Regions from separate parts of the Streptomyces sp. NPDC048650 genome, predicted to be linked through region 2. Evidence: riboswitches for the same ligand, from Rfam matches in the RefSeq annotation. Region 2 holds a riboswitch; each other region holds the start of a gene.
The links. A riboswitch is a leader RNA that binds a small molecule or an ion and turns the genes downstream of it on or off. The one in region 2 is predicted to bind cyclic di-AMP.
Positions count from the first base shown of each region.

Region 1 (3,971 bases), on a different contig from region 2:
CCCGGTGCCGAGAGGGGCCCGCCGTGACCGAAGCCGCGATTACCGGCGCCCTGCCGGAAGGCGCGTGCTATGCGGCGGATACGATCCCGCACTATGGACGTAGTAACCAATATCTTCGTCGGCCTGCACATCATCGGCATCGCCTCCCTGCTGGGCGGCTTCCTGACCCAGATGAAGGCGATGAGTGCCGGGACCGCCCGCTTCGTGCCGGCCATGCTGCACGGCGCGCTGACGATGCTGGTCACCGGCATCGTGCTGGTCGGCCTGAACGAGGCCCAGGACCACACCCTCAACAACATCAAGATCGGCATCAAGATGGCCGTCCTGGTGGTGATCCTGGCGCTGGTCTACGTCAAGCGGGACGAGGAGAAGATCGCCAAGCCGCTCTTCGGCGCCGTCGGCGCGCTCACCGTGGCCAACATCTTCATCGCGGTGCTCTGGACCTGAGGCCCGGCGCCCGCAAAAGACGACTCACCGCGCGGCCGTCCCTGAGGGGACGACCGCGCGGTGGCGTGTGGGGGGTGGCCGTGGGGGGTGGCCTTCAGGGGGAGCGGGTCACGCCGGGGCGGGTCACGCCGGGCGGACGCTCCCGTAGATCGGCATGTAGTAGATCGACTCCTCCCGGACGTTGGCGCCCGGGTGCGGTGCGTGGATCATCTTGCCGTCGCCTATGTACATCCCGACGTGGCTGATGTCGTCGTAGAAGAACACCAGGTCACCGGGCTTGAGATCGCCGGTCGCCACCCGCTGGCCGACCTTGACCTGATCCCAGGTGGTGCGCGGCAGATCGACCCCGGCCGCCTTCCACGCGGCCCGGGTCAGTCCCGAGCAGTCGTAGGAGTTCGGGCCGGTGGCGCCCCAGACGTACGGCTTGCCCATCTGCGAGCGGGCGAAGGCAAGCGCCTTGTCGGCCTTGGTCGCGTACGAGCCGTCGTCGGCCGTCCCGCCACCGGTCTTCCCACCACCGGTCTGCCCGCCCGTCGAGCCGCCGTCGTCGTCGTGCTGCTGCCGCTCCTTCTCGGCCTGCTGCCGCGCCAGCTCCTCGGCCCGGCGCTTGGCCGCCGCCTCCTTCTTGCGCTCCAGCGCCGCCAGCCGCTCCTTCTCCTGCGCGGTCAGCCGGGAGAGCAGCTGCCGGGTCTCGGCCAGCTTGTTCTGGACGGAGCGCTTGGACTCCTTGAGCGATTCCTGCGAGGTCTGGAGCCGGTCCAGGCTCTCCGCGGCCTTCGCCCGTTGCCGGGCGGCGGCCGCCTGTTGGTCCTGGTAGTCGGTGACCGCCTGCTTCTGCCGACCGGTCAGCCGCTCCATCAGGTGCGTACGGTCGAAGAAGTCCTGCGGGTCCCGGGCGAGCATCAGCTGCGCCGTCGGGTTCATGCCGCCGGTGCGGTACTGCGCGGAGGCGAACGTGCCCAGCTCGCGCCGGGACTCGTTCATCTTCTCCGCGCGGTGGGCGGCGGCGTCCAGCAGGCCGTTGACGGTGGCACGCTGGCGGTCCGCGCCCTCCTTGGCGGCGTTGTACTTCTGGGTGGCCACCTCGGCCTGACGGTAGAGCCCGTCGACCTTCTGCTTGACCTCTTCGATGCTGGGCCTGGGCGCCCTGGGGGCGGCGTCGGCGGACTGCGAGAGCAGGGTGACCGATGCCAGGGCTGCGGTGGTGAGCCCGGCCGCCGTACGGCTTCCGGACGAGGTGAGGACGCGGGTGCGCGGCTTGCGATGCGACGCCAAGGCCGGCGACTCCTTCCGTGGACCGCCTACCGGGTTAGCTGTCGGGTTCGGGCGGTGTCGCTGACGGAAGGCTTGCCCTACGGTCGGTGCGTCCGCCGCTGGCGGCCGCACCGGTCGATTCACCCCGGTGGTGCTGGTGGGTCCCCGGCTCCGGGTGCCTGAGGGCAGGGCCGGACTCGGCGTGGGCAGCCCGTGCGGACACTGTCGTCCACGGGGAGGCGAGCTGCCCGAGCAGGCACGGTAGCCAACTCGTGTGGCTCCTGTGAAGGCTGATGTTCGATTTGCCCGAAACCTTTTCGTGACCTGAAAGCGATCTCACAGTTGCCGGGCCGGTCGTCCGGCATCGGATCGGGTGAGGTGGGGGCGGGCTGTCAGTGCGGCGGCCTAGACTCGGTGGGCGATGAGCAGCCTCTTTGACGACAGCTTCCTGGCGGACCTCGGCCCCAAGGGCGAAGAGCCCCCGCCGCCGCCCGAGGACGACCACGGCCCGGCCCCGGAGGAGATCCCCGCCGATCTCTTCGACGGGAAGTTCGACGCGCCCGCGCCGCGCGAGGCGTACTACCGCGACGGCGCCGCCCGCCCGGCCATCGACCCGGCGGCGCTCCTGGAGGGGCTCAACGACGAGCAGCGGGCCGCCGTGGTGCACACCGGCGGCCCGCTGCTGATCGTCGCCGGCGCCGGCTCCGGCAAGACCCGGGTGCTCACCCACCGCATCGCCCACCTGCTGGCCGAGCGGCACGTCCACCCCGGCCAGATACTCGCGATCACCTTCACCAACAAGGCCGCCGGCGAGATGAAGGAGCGCGTCGAGGAGCTGGTCGGCCCGCGCGCCAACGCCATGTGGGTCTCCACCTTCCACAGCGCCTGCGTACGCATCCTGCGCCGCGAGTCCAAGAAGCTCGGCTTCACCTCCTCCTTCTCGATCTACGACGCCGCCGACTCCAAGCGCCTGATGGCCCTGGTCTGCCGCGATCTGGATCTGGACCCCAAGCGCTTCCCGCCCAAGTCCTTCAGCGCCAAGATCTCCAACCTCAAGAACGAGCTCATCGACGAGGAGACCTTCGCCGGGACGGCCGCCGACGGTTTCGAGAAGACGCTGGCCGAGGCGTATGCGATGTACCAGTCGCGGCTGCGCGAGGCCAACGCCCTGGACTTCGACGACATCATCATGACGACCGTCAACCTCCTCCAGGCGTTCCCGGACGTCGCCGAGCACTACCGCCGCCGCTTCCGGCACGTCCTCGTCGACGAGTACCAGGACACCAACCACGCCCAGTACACCCTCGTGCGCGAACTGGTCGGCCCCGGCACGGCCGAGATGCCCGCCGCCGAGCTGTGCGTCGTCGGCGACGCCGACCAGTCGATCTACGCCTTCCGCGGCGCCACGATCCGCAACATCCTCCAGTTCGAGGAGGACTACCCGGACGCGACCACGATCCTCCTGGAGCAGAACTACCGCTCCAGCCAGACGATCCTCTCCGCCGCCAACGCCGTCATCGAGCGCAACGAGAACCGCCGCCCCAAGAACCTCTGGACGGACGCCGGCGCCGGCCCCCGGATCACCGGCTATGTCGCGGACACCGAGCACGACGAGGCGCAGTTCGTCGCCGACGAGATCGACCGGCTGACGGACGCGGGCGACGCCAAGGCCGGCGACGTCGCCGTCTTCTACCGCACCAACGCCCAGTCCCGTGTCTTCGAAGAGATCTTCATCCGGGTCGGGCTCCCGTACAAGGTCGTCGGCGGCGTGCGCTTCTACGAGCGCAAGGAGGTCCGCGACGTCCTCGCCTACCTGCGGGTCCTCGCCAACCCCGAGGACACCGTCCCGCTGCGCCGCATCCTCAACGTCCCCAAGCGCGGCATCGGTGACCGCGCCGAGGCGATGATCGACGCCCTTTCCTCCCGCGAGAAGATCACCTTCCCGCAGGCCCTGCGCCGGGTCGACGAGGCGTACGGCATGGCCGCCCGCTCGGCCAACGCCGTCAAACGCTTCAACGTCCTCATGGAGGAGCTGCGCACGATCGTCGAGTCCGGCGCCGGACCCGCCACCGTGCTGGAAGCCGTCCTGGAGCGCACCGGCTATCTCGCCGAGCTCCAGTCCTCCACCGACCCCCAGGACGAGACCCGGATCGAGAACCTCCAGGAACTCGCCTCGGTGGCCCTGGAGTTCGAGCAGGACCGCGGTGAGGAGAATCCGGGCACCCTCTCCGACTTCCTGGAACAGGTCGCGCTGGTAGCCGACTCCGACC
Region 1 covers NZ_JBICVM010000001.1:283,970-287,940, forward strand. Annotated here, with positions in the region: gene ACGFML_RS01385 (hypothetical protein) at 94-447, shown strand; gene ACGFML_RS01390 (NlpC/P60 family protein) at 571-1,722, opposite strand; cyclic di-AMP (ydaO/yuaA leader) riboswitch at 1,730-1,914, opposite strand; gene pcrA (DNA helicase PcrA) at 2,123-3,971, shown strand, end outside.
Region 1: another riboswitch for cyclic di-AMP. It lies ahead of ACGFML_RS01390 (NlpC/P60 family protein); the one in region 2 lies ahead of ACGFML_RS33630 (M23 family metallopeptidase).

Region 2 (3,971 bases):
CCGATGACGATCGCCAAGGCCGACGGCAACCCCGTCAACGCGGCCTCCATGCTCGCGGTCCTGGGCCTGGGCGCCCAGGGTGGCGAGGAGATCGTGCTGGCCTCCGACGCCGAGGGCGCGGACGTTGCGCTCGACCGCCTGGCGAAGCTCGTCTCCGAGGGCCTGGACGAGCTCCCCGAGACCGTCTGAGCCCGTCCGAGACCGTCAGGTTCTTCCTGACCGCTCTGCCCGCGGCCCCGTCGCGGTGACCGGAAACGGCCGCCGCGGCGGGGCCGTTCTGTGGGAGCCGTTCCACTGGCTGCCCGACCGGGGTGCTCTGGTGAGGTGCTCTGCCGGCGCGCGGTCCGCTTCGGCGGCAGTCCCTTTCGGTGGCGGGCCGCCGCGCAACGTCACGCCGAAGGGCGGTTCGCCGGCCGGCGCCCGAGCGCGAAGAAATTCGGCGGGCCGGATTCGATGCGGCGTGTTCGGTGCCGGAACACCGTCCGGCCGATACGTCACCGGGCCGCTCGCATTCTGCGCACGGCACGCCGGAATAGCGAATGGCGAATAGCGAATGGCGAATTACCCGCCGCAGCCTTCACTGGGCTTCAGTAGCCTTCATACGAGGGAAAGCAAATCCCGGAAAACGGTCGATGGTGCGCGCCCTCTCGCATTCCGCACCCCTTTGTATACAGGCCGCATGTTAAGTGCGGGCACGCGCCGTGTTGACGGACCGTTTCGCATCCCTCACCGCGTCCGCGGACGGGCGGCGCAGCCGGTACACCGGGAGCGAGCGCTCGATGTGAGTCGCCATCAGGGCGCGGGCCCGTTCCGCGTCGCCGCGGGCGACCGCGTCCAGGACCGCGCCGTGTTCGTCCCACGAGTCGGCGGTCCGCGCCGGCGGCTCCACCGCGTACACCCACTCGATCTTGCGCCGTAGCTGGGTGAGCGGCGCCGTCAGGCTGGGGCTGCCGGCCGCCTGGGCGAGCGTCTCGTGGAACCAGGCGTCGAGTTGGCGCACATCTGCCGGTAGGCCGTGGCGGGCCCGGTCGCGGCCGAGCCGTACGAGACCGCGCAGCACCTTCAGATGGGCGGGGCTGCGGCGGGCGGCGGCGCGGGCGGCGCCGAGCGGCTCCAACAGCGCGCGGATGTCCAGGAGATCGGCCGCCTCCTGCTCGGTGGGCTCGGCCACGCAGGCGCCCGCGTGATGGCGGGTGGTGACGAAGCCCTCGGACTCCAGGGTGCGCAACGCCTCCCGGATCGGAACTCTGGAGACGCCGTAGCGGGCGGCGAGAATTTCCTCGACCAGCCGGCTCCCCGGTGCCAGCGCACCGGAGACGATGTCGTCGCGAATCGCCGTGCACACCGCATGCGCGGAAAGATGGCCTCGCATCGTCCGTGCCTCCGCCGTAATTCCCGGGAAACGCCGCCGATCGGCGGGTTTTCCGTGACTCTATTCGACCGGGCCGGGTTTTCCGACAGCCTCCGGAAATTCATGGATATTTTTTGGCCACGAGCGGGAGGGTCGTCGTATCTCGCGCTCGGTATGCGAAAAGCCCCGGCCGTGGGCCGGGGCTTCGCGGTGCGCGCGGGACGTCAGACGCTGACGCCGTGCGAGCGCAGGTAGGCGATCGGGTCGATGTCCGACCCGTAGTCGGGGCCGGTGCGGGCCTCGAAGTGGACATGCGGGCCGGTGACGTTGCCGGTGGCGCCGGAGAGACCTATCTGCCGGCCCGGGGTGACGCTCTCACCGACCGAGACACCGATGGACGACAGGTGGCCGTACTGGGTGTACGTCCCGTCATGCATCTTGATCACTATGTTGTTGCCGTACGAGCCGCCCCAACCGGCCTCCACCACGGTGCCCGAGCCGACGGCGTGGACGGAGGTGCCGGTGGCGGCGTGGAAGTCGATGCCGGTGTGGCTGCCGGAGGACCACAGGCCGCTGGAGGCCTTGTAGCCGGTGGAGACGTAGGAGCCGGTGACCGGGGCGACGAAGGCGTTGAGGCGCTTGCGCTCCGCGTCGCGGGCCGCACGCTCCTTGGCCGCGTGTTCCGCCGCGGCCTTCTTCTTGGCCGCCTCGGCGAGCCGCTTGGCCTCGGCCGCGGCCTTCTTCGCCACCGCCTCGGCCCTGGCGTGCGCGGCGGCGGCATCGGCGACCGCCTGCTGCGCGTCGGCCTGGGCCTCGACGCGGCTGGCGAGCTCGTCGCCCATCACGACGGCCTGCTGCAGGCCGGTGTCCTCGGCGTGCGCCTCGCTGGTGGCGGCCAGCGCCGGCGAGGCCACGGAGGCGACGACACCGGTGGCCGCGAGGGTGGCCACGCCTGCGAACTTGCGGGTCGTCCGAGCGGTGCGGCTCGGACGACGATGTTTCCCGGTGGCACGGGTGAACGCCATCTGCTGGCTTGTCCTTTCCTTCCTTCTCGCCTACCGGGTTAGCTGACGGGTTCGGAGCAGGAAGGTCTCCTACGGGCTCCTCCGGAGAGGGGACCGATTCACCCCAGGGGACATGTGGGTCCCCGGCTCCCCTGGCTCGCGCCGTACGGGGACTCGGCGATGGCTGCCCGGTGCCACTGTTGTGGCGGACTTGTGACGAACAGCCGGACCGACGCTAATCGGGACATCTTTCAATCGGCAAACAGAACCGGAGCTTTGTGCCGTACGCCACAGGGGCATCGGGCAACCAGCCGCACCATTCCGGACATACGACGGCTCCCGTGGCGGACATGCACCACGGGAGCCGCTTTGTCGAGATATGGCCGGTTGCTTGGTGACCGGCAGTCAGGCCGCCGGGATCAGCCGGTGACGACCGTCACCTTGCCGATGCCGAGTTCCCTGACCGGCTCGGCGATCTGCGCGGCGTCACCCACCAGGACCGTCACCAGCCGGTCCACGGGGAAGGCGTTGACGGCCGCCGCTGTCGCCTCGACCGTCCCGGTCTCCGCGAGCCGGGCGTACAGCTGCGCCTGGAAGTCGTCGGGGAGATGCTGCTCCACCTGGTCGGCGAGGGTGCCCGCAACGGCCGCCGCGGTCTCGTACTTCAGTGGGGCGACACCGACCAGATTCTGCACGGCGACATCCCGCTCGGCATCGGTCAGCCCCTCCGCCGCGAGCGTGCGCAGCACCTGCCAGAGGTCCTGGAGCGCCGGGCCGGTGGAGGCGGTGTCCACCGAGCCGCTGATGGCGAGCATCGCGGCGCCGCTGCCGTCCGCGGACGAGCGCAGCACCTGCCCGAAGGCCCGCACCCCGTAGGTGTAGCCCTTCTCCTCGCGCAGCACCCGGTCCAGCCGCGAGGTGAGGGTGCCGCCCAGGCAGTACGTGCCGAGCACCTGCGCGGGCCAGACCCGGTCGTGGCGGTCGGCGCCGATACGGCCGATCAGCAGCTGCGTCTGCACCGCTCCGGGACGGTCCACGATCACCACGCGGCCCGCGTCGTCGGCGGTGATCGCCGAGGGCTTCAGCGGCTCGGCGGTGGAGCCCTGCCAGGCGCCGAGGGTGTCGTCGAGCGCCGCCTGGAGGTCGACGCCGGTGAGGTCGCCGACGATCACCGCGGTGGCCGTGGCGGGCCGTACATGGGCGTCGTAGAAGGCGCGTACGGCGGCGGCATCGATGCGCTCGACGGTCTCCTCGGTGCCCTGCCGGGGCCGGGACATCCGGGAGGTGGCCGGGAACAGCTCCTTGGACAGTGACATCGCGGCGCGCCGCGCCGGGTTGGCGAGCTCGTGCGGGATCTCGTCGAGACGGTTGCGCACCAGCCGCTCGACCTCGCTGTCCGGGAAGGCGGGGGCGCGCAGCGCGTCAGCGAGCAGGCCGAGCGCACGGTGCAGCCGGGAGACCGGGACCTCCAGGGAGACCCGCAGGCCGGGGTGGTCGGCGTGCGCGTCCAGGGTGGCGCCGCAGCGCTCCAGCTCGGCGGCGAACTCCTCGGCGTCGTGCTTGTCGGTGCCCTCGGACAGCGCACGCGCCATGATCGTGGCGATGCCGTCCAGGCC
Region 2 covers NZ_JBICVM010000018.1:17,493-21,463, forward strand. Annotated here, with positions in the region: gene ACGFML_RS33620 (HPr family phosphocarrier protein) at 1-189, shown strand, start outside; gene ACGFML_RS33625 (GntR family transcriptional regulator) at 683-1,372, opposite strand; gene ACGFML_RS33630 (M23 family metallopeptidase) at 1,576-2,376, opposite strand; cyclic di-AMP (ydaO/yuaA leader) riboswitch at 2,389-2,545, opposite strand; gene ACGFML_RS33635 (M16 family metallopeptidase) at 2,775-3,971, opposite strand, start outside.

Region 3 (3,971 bases), on a different contig from region 2:
TGGCGGAGCCCTCCTCGATGCCGCGGGCGAGGCGCTCGGGGTTGGTGACGAACAGGTCGTCGCCGACGAGCTGGACCTTGGCGCCGAGCTTGTCGGTGATGACCTTCCAGCCGGCCCAGTCGTCCTCGAACAGCGGGTCCTCGATGGAGACCAGCGGGTAGGCCGCCACCAGCTCCTCGTAGTACTCGGTCATCTCGGCGGCCGAGCGGTTCTTGCCCTCGAACTGGTAGACGCCGTCCTTGTAGAACTCGGAGGCGGCGACGTCCAGGGCCAGCGCGATGTCCTGGCCGGGGGCGTAACCGGCCTCCTTGATGGCCTCGAGGATGAGGTCGAGGGCCTCGCGGTTGGAACCCAGGTTCGGGGCGAAGCCGCCCTCGTCGCCGAGGCCGGTGGCCAGGCCCTTGGTCTTCAGGACCTTCTTGAGGGTGTGGTAGACCTCGGCGCCCCAGCGCAGCGCCTCGGAGAAGGACTCCGCGCCGATCGGGGCGATCATGAACTCCTGGATGTCCACGTTGGAGTCGGCGTGCGAGCCGCCGTTCAGGATGTTCATCATCGGGACGGGCAGGACGTGCGCGTTCGGGCCACCGAGGTAGCGGAACAGCGGGAGGTCACTGGCCTCGGACGCGGCGTGCGCGACGGCGAGGGAGACGCCGAGGATGGCGTTGGCGCCGAGCGAGCCCTTGTTGTCGGTGGCGTCCAGGTCGAACATGGCCTGGTCGATCAGCCGCTGCTCGGTCGCGTCGTAGCCGACGAGCTCCGGGCCGATCTGCTCGATGACGGCCAGGACGGCCTTCTCCACGCCCTTGCCCAGGTAGCGGTTCGGGTCACCGTCACGGAGCTCGATGGCCTCGAAGGCGCCGGTCGAGGCACCGGACGGCACGGCGGCACGGCCGGTGCTGCCGTCGTCGAGGCCGACCTCGACCTCGACCGTGGGATTACCTCGCGAGTCGAGAATTTCGCGGGCTACGACGACGTCGATGGACGGCACGTTGTCTCCTTCGTGGGTGTCTGGAGTTCTGCAGCACGAGCCTAACGGCCCCGGGCAGGTCCGCTTGCCGTTGGCCCGCCTCGTGGGACGAAAAGAGGCCCAGATGCCCAGCTCTTGGGGCGTTTACGCACATTGTTCGCGGAACGGAGGAAACTGTCGGACTGTGCTGGTGGGTGGGGTTTCGGTGGCCCGGAACACCGAGAAGCCCCGCCGCGACGCGCTGGGGGGAGTGGCGCGCCGGGCGGGGCTGTCTCAGGAGGTACGGGTCCCGTCGCACGGGCCCGTGGGAGTCCCGGTGAGGGGGACGACTCAGACGCTGAGCTGCTGACCGGGGAGGATCAGGTTCGGGTTGCCGCCGATGGCGGTCTTGTTGTTCGCGTAGACCGTCTTCCAGGTGGTGCCGTGCGCCTTGGCGATCTTGGCGAGGGTGTCACCGGACTTGACGGTGTAGTTGCCGTGGCCCTGCGGCTTCTGCGGGGCCGGCTGGGCCTTCTCGTGCTTCGGCGCCTGCGGGGCCGGCTTCGGCGCGGGGGCCTTCTTGACCTCGGCCTTGGAGGAGGTGTCGAGGTCGGGGGACGGGCCACCGGAGCTCAGGTTGCCGGCACCGGCACAGGACCAGGCACCCGGGCCCTGGATGGCGAGGAGCTTCTCGGCGGCGGATATCTGCTGGGCCTTGGTGGCCAGGTCGGCGCGCGAGGCGTACTGGGTGCCACCGGCGGCGGCCCAGCTGGAGTTCGAGAACTGCAGGCCGCCGTAGTAGCCGTTACCGGTGTTGATCGACCAGTTGCCGCCGGACTCGCACTGGGCGACCTTGTCCCAGGTGGCGACGGACGCGGCGGAAGCGGAGGTGGCACCCATCATCGGGACGGCGACGGCGGCACCGGCCACACCGGCGAGGGTGGCGATGCGGACGGCCTTGGACGGACGACGGTGCTTGCCCTTGTTCAGCATGTTCGTTCGTTTCCTCACCGACGCCTGCGAGGTGAGCTGTCGGGTTCGGGCTGTGAGTGGCCCGGCCGGGTGCGCTGCGCACACCCGGCTTCACCCCAAGCCGGTCGACCCGCTTCCGCGGGCGGGGCCGGCACTTACCTTGGGTCCCCCGCTCCTGCCTTCGGCGCTTGCGCGTCATGTGCCTCCGGACCACCGGCAGGATTCGGCGTGTGATCGGAGGGCCCGCTTTGGCGAGCGGTCCCGACCGTAATCAGTAATCCCCTTGGTGTTCAAACCCCACCATGTGAACCAAGTTGACCGTTTTTGATCACGGCCGGTTCGTGTTTCCGCAGGTGGATCAGGGTGCGGATCCGGGGGGCGGACCGGGACACCACACCCCGGAACGAGACGCTTGTCTCACTTTCGCCAAAAGGGGCAAACCGGCAGTAACTACCCTGCGGAGTGCCCGAGATCGAGCAGCTGACCTGGGTGGATCAGGTCGGCGTCGGCGCCGACCTCCTTCTCGTTGCGGTCGTAGAGCGCGGGCCAGCCGCCGGGCAGGTCGTGGGCCTCGGCGATGCCTGACAGCGTGTCACCGGGGCGGACGGTGTAGTCGCCGGCAGCGTCGGACGGGTCCGTGCGGGGCGCGTCGCCGCCGCGGGAGGCGTGCCGCCCCGAGGGGCGCCCCTCGCCGGCCGCGTCACCCGCGCCCTCGTCGCCCTTGCTTCCCTTGCCGTCCTCGGCGTCCTTGCCGCCCCCGTCCCCCTTGTCCGCCTCGGCGTCACCGCGGTGCTTGCCCTTGGCGTGGTCCTGGGTGGGGGCGCGGTCGGGCGCCGGGTCGGTGGAGTCGTCGGCGGAGCCGCCGTCGCCGTCCGGGCCGGCGGAGTCGGACGGGTCGGCGGAGTCGGACGGGTCGGCGGAGTCCGGTGCGTCGGGGGACGGGGTCGCGTCGCCGGACGGGGAGGGCGTCGCGTCGCCGGACGGGCCGGTGCCGGAGGGGCCGGACGGGCCTCCGGAGTCCGACGGGTCGGGCCGCGGCGTACTCGTGCTGCCCGGGTCGACCTCCGGCGCCCGGCCGTCCTCGGTCAGCCCGGCGTTCACCGCGCAGCTCGGCCAGGCGTCCGGGCCGCGGTCGGCGAGGATCGACTCGGCGACGGCTATCTGCTGGGAACGGCTGGCGAGGTCGGGACGCGAGGCGTAGGAGGAGCCGCCGTACTGGTCCCACATCTCCTGGGTCAGCTGAAGGCCGCCGTAGAAGCCGTTGCCGGAGGCCGAGCTCCACATTCCGCCGCTCTCGCACTGGGCGACCCGGTCCCAGGTCGCGGTGTCGGCGGCGTGTGCGCCGCTCGCGGCGAACAGCGGCAGCGCGAGGCCGGCGCCGGTCACTCCCGCCGTGACGAAGATGGCCGGTGCCTGTCGGGGTCGACGGTGCCGTCCGTTCCCGGAGCGCATGCGGTTGCCTTTCGAGCGGCGGTTGACGTGCTGGAGTTGTCTGCCGGACCGGTGCGGGGAATCGCATCCGTGATCGAACCGGTGTCGGTGCGTCGAAAGGTAGCCGGGGTCACGGGTAGTCACAAGTCGGTGTAGCGGAGATCACGCGTAGGTCACGCAGCTGACATTCCGTCACCATGCGGATCGCCGCTGGTCAGCCTCGCTCCGGCGTGAACTCCACGGGCAGGGACCGCAGTCCGCGCATGATGAGTCCGCCGCGCCAGCGCAAATCGTCAGGTTCCACGGCAAGCCGGATGTCCGGGAGGCGGGTCAGCAGCGTCGCGAGGGCGGTCTGACCCTCCAGCCGGGCGAGCGGTGCGCCCAGGCAGTAGTGGATGCCGTGCCCGTAGCCGAGATGCTGGTTGTCACGCCGGGTGAGGTCGAGGGTGTCCGGCTCGGCGAAGCGTCCGGGGTCGCGGTCCGCGGCGGCGAGCACCACCAGCACCGGGTCCCCCGCAGCGATCCGTCGGCCGCCCAGCGTCAGCTCCTCGGTCGCGAACCGCCAGGTGGCCAGCTCCACCGGGCCGTCGTACCGCAGCAGTTCCTCGACGCCGGTGGCGAG
Region 3 covers NZ_JBICVM010000017.1:18,030-22,000, reverse strand. Annotated here, with positions in the region: gene eno (phosphopyruvate hydratase) at 1-988, opposite strand, end outside; gene ACGFML_RS33005 (transglycosylase family protein) at 1,298-1,939, opposite strand; cyclic di-AMP (ydaO/yuaA leader) riboswitch at 1,946-2,157, opposite strand; gene ACGFML_RS33000 (transglycosylase family protein) at 2,369-3,370, opposite strand; gene ACGFML_RS32995 (cytochrome P450) at 3,564-3,971, opposite strand, start outside.
Region 3: another riboswitch for cyclic di-AMP. It lies ahead of ACGFML_RS33005 (transglycosylase family protein); the one in region 2 lies ahead of ACGFML_RS33630 (M23 family metallopeptidase).

Region 4 (3,971 bases), on a different contig from region 2:
GGGCCGACCGGGGGAGAGGAACCGTCGGCATCGCGATGCCCTGGCCCGGCGCCCGCTGAACGGCCCCGGCATCTCTCACCGCGATGCCCCGGCCCGGCGCCGGTGAACGGCCCGGCACCTCTCACCTGCGGGTGAACGCGCCCTGCAGCAGGGCCCGCAGCGTCTCCGCCGCAGGCGTGGCGTCCCCGGACCGGCAGGCCAACGAGATCCGCCGGTGCAGTTCCGGCGGGTCCAGGCGCCGGACCCCCAACGGGGTCACCGAACCCGCCGCCATCATCTCCGGCACCACCGCCACCCCCAGCCCCGCGCTCACCAGCGCGCACACCACCGCGTAGCCCGGGGACTCGCACCGCACCGCCACACTCGCCCCCGCGGCCGCCAGGGTCGCCTCCACCGCCCGCCGGTTGGGATTGGTGGGTGCCATGCTGACCAGCGGCTGACCGGCCAGCTCGGCCAGCGGCAGCCGTCCGGCGCCGGCCGACAGCGCATGCCCCGGGGCCGTGACCAGTACCAGTTCCTCGGCCAGCAGCGGCTCCAACCGCACCCCGTCCGGCACCGGCACCGCCTCGCCCGGCGTGTACTCGTGCGTCAGCGCCAGATCCACCTCGCCGAGCGCCACCGCCGTCATCTCCTGCGGAGGGACGAACTCCGTCACGCTCAGCTCCACGTCCGGGTGGGCCCGCCGGAACGCGCTGAGCGCGGGCGGCAGCAGATGCGTACCGGCCGTCTCGAACGTGCCCACCCGCAGCCGGCCGCCCGACAGCCCCGTCAGCTGGGCCAGCTCGTGCCGCGCCAGATCCAGCTCGTCCAGCACCCGCCGTGCCCGTACGAGCAGCAGCTCACCGGCCGCCGTCAGCCGGGCGCCACGGTGATGGCGCACCAGCAGCGCCGCGCCCGCCTCCCGCTCCAGCTTGGCGAGCTGTTGGGAGAGCGCGGGCGCGGTGTAGCCGAGCCGCTCGGCGGCCCGGGTGATCGAACCGGCCTCCGCCACCGCCACCAGGGCGGCCAGCCGGGTGGGGTCGTACACCAGCACCTCCGTAGTCCTGGGCGCCGCCGGGCGGTGGGAGCCGCCTTACCGCTCCCGGCCGTCGGGCGCCTGCCTCGATCGTCCCACCAGCCCAGCCTTAAGAATCTCTTCAGGCAGACCGAGAAGATTCCTCATACCTATTAAAGGCTCCGGTCGGCGATGCTGCTCTCATGGACGGACAGCTGATGGCCTTCACCGGAGTGGCCGCGGGCATGGTGACCATGCCGGGCGCGGATTTCGCGATCGTGGTGCGCAACGCACTCGCTACCCGCCGAGCGGGGGTGGCCACCGCCTTCGGGGTCGCGGGTGGGCTGCTGGTGCACACCGCGCTGGCGGCGGCCGGGCTCGCGGCGGTTCTGGTCGCCGTGCCGGCGCTGCTGGAGACCATCCAACTCCTGGGCGGCGCCTATCTGCTGTCCCTGGGCATCCGCGCGCTGGTCGCCCTCGCCCGCCGCCCGGCCGCTGTCGCACCGTCGTCGGACGGCACCCCGGACGATGCCCCGGACGGCGCCGCGGGCCCGTACCCGACGGCCGGCCCCGGCACCGGAAAGTGCCTGCGCCAGGGCTTTCTCACCAACGTGCTCAACCCCAAGGCACCCGTGCTCTTCCTCAGCCTGCTCCCGCAGTTCGTCCCCGCGGGCGAACCGGCGCTGCCGCGCACCTTGCTGCTCGCGGCCGTCGTGGTCGGCCTGGCGGCGGTGTGGTTCCCCGCCGTCGCCCTGCTCGTCGACCGGCTCGGCGGGCTGCTGCGCCGCCCTCGGGCGGCGCGCGCCCTGGAGGCGACGACCGGAACGCTGCTGACCGCGCTCGGCGGCGCCCTGCTCGCCGGGCTGGTGCTCGGCTGAGGCCCGCGCAAGCCGCCTTCGCCGCCGCTCGGGTACGTGGTCCGCGCCCCCGCACGGGCCGCGGGGGCCGGGCAGCGTCCGGTGAGGACCACCGGTCCCTCGACCCATGAGGCCACGCCGCCCGGCACCTGGCCGGCGATCATGATCTCCGCAGGTCAGCCCACCCGGCCGTACCAGACCGCGGCGCTCCAGATCCGCTCCAGCCGCACCACCGCGCCCTGCTTGGGCGCGTGCCAGATCCGGCCTCGGCCCGCGTAGATACCGACGTGGTAGACGCCGCGGCCGCCGTGGAAGAAGACCAAGTCACCGGTTCTGCGCGCCGCGCGGGAGATGTGGCTGGTGTCGTTGTACTGCGCGGCCGCGGTCCGTGGCAGTGCCTTGCCCGCATGCTTGAACGAGTAGAGCGTCAGCCCCGAACAGTCGAAGCGGTGGGGGCCCTGTGCCCCCCATTGGTAGGGGGAGCCCCGCTTGGAGGCCGCGATCCGCAGTGCTTTCGCGGATACCGCGGCCGCCTCGGCCTCCGGGGCCGCTCCTGGGGCGACGGTCGTGGCCCCGATGGTGGCCATCGTGAGGGCGGAGACGGTGCCGGCGCGTGCCAGCAGATTCGGCAGATGCCTGCGCATGCTCATGCGCAACCCTTCGTCAGCCGCCTGCGAAGGAAGACCTGTCGGGTTCGGGCAGGCGAAGATGCCCGGCCGTGCGTACGGCTTCACCCCAAGGAGCCCGTCGGCCGCGAGGGCGGCCGGGGCCCCGTCGTGCTCGGGTCCTCCGCTCCTGCCGATCCAACCGCGTCGACCTGACATCCGGCACGGCGGCAGGATTAGGCGCCCGTCCGGACCGCCCCGTCGAGGTGGCGGGGTCTTGTCGTGGAGGGATCCTTACGCCGCTGGCGCCCGAAATCTCGTAAGAAGTGCCGTGCGTGACATTAGTCACATTTGCTCCAAATGGTGACCAATGTCGGATTCTGTGGACGGGGTGAGGTGGCAGCCGAGGCCGGGACCAGGGCCGACGGCATCGGTTCCACCTGGCGTGGAGCCGATTTCTGCAAGTTGTCGCCCGCCTCTACCAGGTCCCCGGGCTACGCCGTACGGGCTCCTCGGGTGAGGGCGTGTCGTGTCACGGCGCGTGTCGCGTCACGGCCCGGAGGGCGGTGGCACCGCGACGAGCCCGGCCCGACGCTCGCCGTCCAGGACGCGCAGCGCCTTGGCGAGCGTCGCGGAGTGCAGTTCGCTCTCGCCGCGGCCGTGCATCAGGGCGAGCGCGTCGCGCAGTTCGGCGGCCTTGCCGACCAGGGCCTGGGCGGCGCGCAGGCCGCGATAGGTGTCACCGCTGCGGGCCGGATTGATCCGGCCCAGCAGGTCCAGGGCCTCCAGATACCGGTCGATCACCTCACCCTCGGCCCGGGTCAGTGCGGGCAGCGGCGGCAGCTCCGGTGGCAGCACCCGCGCTCACCGCGTGCCGAGCTGAGCGGACGACGGCTTGCGGCTGCGGGTGACGCCGTCGATCAGGCCGTACTCCTGGGCGGCGCGGGCGTCGAAGATCTTGTCGCGTTCGATGTCCGCGGCGATCTGCTCGCGCGGCCGGCCGGTGTGCCGCGCCAGCAGCTCCTCCAGCTTGTCGCGGGTGCGCAGCAGCTCCGTCGCCTGGATGTGCAGATCGGTGGCCTGGCCCTGGACCGGCTCCGCCAGCGACGGCTGGTGGATCAGCACCCGGGCGCCGGGCAGCGCGAGCCGCTTGCCGGGTGCGCCGGCCGCCAGCAGTACCGCGGCCGCTGAGGCGGCCTGCCCCAGGCACACCGTCTCGATGTCGCAGGACACGTACCGCATCGTGTCGTAGACGGCGGTCATTGCGGTGAACGAGCCGCCGGGGGAGTTGATGTAGAGCGAGATGTCCTGCTCGGGAGCGCTGTGTTCGAGGTGGACGAGCTGCGCCATGACGTCGTTGGCGGCGGTGTCGTCGATCGCAGTGCCCAGGAAGATGATGCGCTCGCTCAGCAGCTTGGAGTACGGATCCAGCGTGCGGGTGCCGTTGGTGGTGCGCTCTGTGAACTCCGGCAGGACGTAGCGGGCCGTCGGTCGCTGCATGGCCGTTCCTCTCTT
Region 4 covers NZ_JBICVM010000004.1:35,760-39,730, reverse strand. Annotated here, with positions in the region: gene ACGFML_RS12600 (LysR family transcriptional regulator) at 122-1,027, opposite strand; gene ACGFML_RS12595 (LysE family translocator) at 1,198-1,872, shown strand; gene ACGFML_RS12590 (C40 family peptidase) at 2,028-2,501, opposite strand; cyclic di-AMP (ydaO/yuaA leader) riboswitch at 2,505-2,696, opposite strand; gene ACGFML_RS12585 (hypothetical protein) at 3,006-3,314, opposite strand; gene ACGFML_RS12580 (ATP-dependent Clp protease proteolytic subunit) at 3,321-3,956, opposite strand.
Region 4: another riboswitch for cyclic di-AMP. It lies ahead of ACGFML_RS12590 (C40 family peptidase); the one in region 2 lies ahead of ACGFML_RS33630 (M23 family metallopeptidase).